Regions from separate parts of the Paenibacillus sp. 01T47 genome, predicted to be linked through region 2. Evidence: riboswitches for the same ligand, from Rfam matches in the RefSeq annotation. Region 2 holds a riboswitch; the other holds the start of a gene.
The links. Region 2 has a riboswitch for cyclic di-GMP ahead of AC1DOV_RS29315 (EAL domain-containing protein). Riboswitches for the same ligand answer to the same signal wherever they lie in the genome.
Positions count from the first base shown of each region.

Region 1: it holds a riboswitch for cyclic di-GMP, as region 2 does, so the genes downstream of both, AC1DOV_RS18310 (SpaA isopeptide-forming pilin-related protein) here and AC1DOV_RS29315 (EAL domain-containing protein) in region 2, are expected to answer to the same signal.

Region 1 is NZ_JBFTPA010000008.1:230,185-232,388, reverse strand. Features, by position in the region: gene AC1DOV_RS18320 (ATP-dependent helicase ComFA) at 1-351, opposite strand, end outside; gene AC1DOV_RS18315 (hypothetical protein) at 533-994, opposite strand; cyclic di-GMP riboswitch class II at 1,240-1,323, shown strand; gene AC1DOV_RS18310 (SpaA isopeptide-forming pilin-related protein) at 1,355-2,204, shown strand, end outside.
Region 2 is NZ_JBFTPA010000021.1:124,728-126,931, reverse strand. Features, by position in the region: gene AC1DOV_RS29320 (metallophosphoesterase) at 1-694, shown strand, start outside; cyclic di-GMP riboswitch class I at 811-896, shown strand; gene AC1DOV_RS29315 (EAL domain-containing protein) at 981-2,204, shown strand, end outside.

The DNA of each region.
Region 1 (2,204 bases), on a different contig from region 2:
TGCTGCATCTCCACCCGCCCCATCAGCTTTTGCTTCCTCCGCACATGCCGCCAACAGCTCAATCGCCTCATAATCAGCATTCCGTCCCCCCTCATTTAAGCTTTTACTCGCGTTATTTCTGCCGCCATTGCCACGTTTTATAGCCGCATCCCAAAGCTCCACTGCAATACACGCATCCCCGAGCGGCAGTTCTTCTTTTAGCAGCCATCCCTCCTCTGCGATCTCGTTGTTCAAGAATCCCGCTTCACCAAACGCTCCATGCATCCAGAAGTATTTATCCACCATTGCTTTGATAGTCAGTCGAGCCTGCCAGCATCCATTCACTTTCACAACATACAATTGTGCCCTCATCTCTATTCGCTCCCTTGACACTTTATAGAACTAATTTCATTATTCATCTGTTAAGTTAAATACAGCCTCTCCCTTCCCAGACAAATTGCAAGCACTGTAAACAAAAAAAAGCACACCCAACAACGCATTTGCGTTATTGAGTGTGCTTCACTCCGACTATTTCATTACCGTAGAGTATATACTAAAATGGCATTTTCGACAAATCTGTCGGATTTTGCAAATCAATTAGCACCGCATGATCGGAAAGCGACACAACTCCTTCTGCCTGGAGCAGCCATAGCAGCTGAGTTCCATCCACACCCTCTGTTTGAGAGCGCTTACCGTCTTCGCTTCCAGACAACGGGTTAGATCCATTAGAGTGAATCCTGACCTCATCGCCCCTTCTAGCTAATCGTTCAACAATAGCCAGTGTCTCCTCTGTAACCCCTTGATCTACGATCGTCAAACGAACGTTTTTCCCCATTCGCCGAGAGAAAGAAAACAGCGAACGTACATACCATTCCATATTGTTTTGCTGAACGTCAGCTACGAGCACATAATGCTTGCTGGATTGCTGGCGCCCTCGCCAAATTCGATACGCCAGATGCACCGACAATGCAGCCAAAGCATAACAGCCAATAACAAGAAGTAGAAGTTCAAACATGGCGGCCACCTCCTCTTTGTGACACTATATGCCATGAAGAGCCCACTGGTTCCGCAATCAAGGGACAAGGTGACAAAATGTGTGTTATGCCAAAATTATATCCTGCTTTATGCTGATTATTAGTCATTTTCTGACAAAGAAACACCCTTGAGCAATTTCCAATACATGTTATCATTTTAATATGAAAGCATGCATATCTAACCGGTGCACGCATATAGAAAGGGAGAGTGGATTTTCACAATCAAAATAACTAGGGAAGCGATGAAGTATAATCTACAATTGGACACTTGGATTATATGGAGCTAGTAGTGTAACCGGCCCTCTTGGAACCCCACTACGTATCTAAGAGGAGAGTGAAAGATGCGTTATTTTAGGAAAAAAATCAGTTTAGCCCTGGCTCTGTTATTAATTTTTTCGTTGTCGCTTAGTTCCATTGCCATGGCCGAAGGTGATAGCAATCAAGGTACGAATGCTGCGGCACTCGTAGATGAGAATAGCTGTCCACAGTACTCATCAGATCGCAAGGATGTCATTGCCACGCATTCCAATATCGTAGTCAATAATAACGGAACAGCTACCGCTACGTTCCAGACGCTAAAAGATTGTGTTAGAGTCAGCTTCTCCGGCTATGAAGGCCCTGCTGACTGGGCACCTGGACCCGGCGATACAACCATTCCATACAACAAGCAAACATTTTTTGAGGGACAGTCTATTATATATCCAAAAGCAGGTACTTACTCCGTTACGATTAACATTCCAAAATGTTTGCCTTATCAATTAGATATCTATAGCGGAGATTTAATTAAAACATTAGGTCCCGGCGCTCATGGTGACAAAATTTTAGCATGGAATCTAAAGCTTTCGAACAGCTGTACGGGCAGTATCATCATCAATAAACATTTAAATGATGTCGAGGGCGCTCCTCATGCAGGCATTACCTTCGAGCTTTGGAAAGACGGTAAATTAGTCAAAAGCGGTGTTACCAATAGTGACGGTATTTTGCAATTCAACGAATTACCTATCGGTACCTATACATTAAAAGAATTAACCTTAGATGGCTTTACCACCGATTTAGTGGCTACCCAGCAGATCGTAGTAACCACAGATAACTCTGTGCAAAAAGCAGTTATCAATACGGCTAAGCTCAAACTTGAAACAGCCTGCTCCGCCGATCCAAATAAAACAAGAACATGGAAAGTAAGTAACGAGA
Region 2 (2,204 bases):
CAAGGAAAGTGGTTTTGAAAAGGATCAGTTTCACCTTAGCAAAGGGGCTATTAATGAGAAATATGGCCTAGCCGTCTACCAAAACTTTAAACATGTTCATTCTATTCTTGAGAAAAACAGGCCAATTGATGAGCATATCAAAGCATATGAAACGTATAAGAGGCAGCTGGAGCTGTATGCCGAGGCTGGGGAGCTTGAATACAAGCCATTTTCGCTGCTTAAGATCGTATACGTAGACGGAAGCGAGCAGCTGCCAGCGTGGAAAACCTCGGAGATGTATCGTTTCCTCTCTGACGATCCATTCATCACGCTTGTTCTGTCTGATGAGGAGAGCTATGAGCTTGCAGAAAAATATTTCTACACGCTTACGGTAGACAATCATATGGAAGGTGTCGTGATTAAGCCGGAGATGCCTCAGCCGTACACGGTTCCCTATATGAAAGTGCGCAATAAGGAATACATGTCTATTATTTACGGTTATGATTATAGATTTCCGCACAAGTACAATAAGCTCATCAAGCAAAAAAATATTACGCAAAAGCTTCGTACATCATTTAACGAGTACCGGCTAGGACAGCATATGCTTGCGATTCCTTTTGCTGAAATTGCCCCGGAAAACGATGGATATCAAGCGGCTGTTGCGAATCTTTTGTTTGAGGTTGCCAAAGAGAAGGAAATCGATCCTAGATTGTAAATCATCAATATACCAAACCTCCCAAAATGGGAGGTTTTTCTACATCATTCGACCTATTATGAAATTGGTTATGGTATATATCGGAATAATATGGAATACTGGTATATGTAAAAAGTCCTAGTAAAAAGCAAAGTTGTCGAAAGACAATGACGCAAAGCCAACAGGCCTAAAGGAAATTTCCAAAGGTGGCTGGGTTGCCAAAAGGATGAGTGATAACATACCTATATCCTCTCCTTAAAAACTTCAGGTTACCGCCTACGTTATGAATAAGAGGGGATATTTAGCAATGAAACAAATGATTAAACGTTTTAATGGCAATGTTAATGTTGGTAGTTTTAATATTGTTCAAAAGTTAGCTAATTTAGGATACTGGGAGTTTGACCATATTCGCAGAGAAGCATCCTGGTCGAATCAAATGTTCGAAATATATGGTATGAAATCTGATTTCTCGATGACGATTGAACAATTTTTTGAGTTCGTGCATCCCGAAGATCGTGAGCGCGTTAATGAGCAGTTCCACCTTGCAATTGAATCAAAAAAGGAAAGCGTTTCCGAGTACAGAATCGTTCGTCAGGGCGGTGAAGTTAGACATGTGGTGGAAAACATTACGTTCATACGGAATGCCGAAAACGAGATATTGTTGACGATAGGCATGATTCAGGATGTTACGGAAAATAAAAAAATACAGCATCGCCTCACACTAGAAGAGCAGCTTTATAAATCGATATTTGAAAACAATCCTGATGCTGTCTTTTCTTTAGACGCACAAGGGCGTTTTTTGTCATGCAATTCAGTGCTTGAGCAACTTTTTGGATATACGAAAGAGGAAATTATTAATGATAGTTTTCATAAATTTGTAGATGCCGCAGCGCTGGATAAAACGATTCAATATTTTGAGCAAACGGTCAAGACGCTGAATCCTCAAAACTATGATACGACAGGCATTACGAGAACAGGGCAAACGGTCGAATTTAATGTGACCAATATTCCAATCATTATTAATAAAAAGCTTATCGGTGTCTACGGCATTGCCAAGGATATTACGCAGCAAAAAATGATTGAGCAGTCGTTGACTGAGACCGAATTAAAATACCGCAGTATTGTCGAGCAATCCATTGTCGGTATTTTTGTCGCGCAGAAAAACAACTTCGTTTATTCAAATGATCAGCTCAATAAAATGTTCGGTTATGACTCCTTGATCGGTATGGATATTATACAGACGATTCATCCCTCAGACCGTGAAGCCGTCGTTAATCAGCTAACGAAGTTACAGGAGGGGCAGTCTTTATCTAATTTCTGCCACAGAGCCATTAAACAAGATGGGACGAATATTCATTGCGAAGTGCACTATAATCAAGTGTCAAATATGGGTGAGCAAGCGATCGTTGGCGTAGTCCTTGATATTACGGATCGAAGCAAGGCTGAGGAATTAAATCAATATTTGGCTTACCACGATTATTTAACGGAGATGCCAAATCGCAGAATGTTTGAAGACCAGCTAGATAAGCAG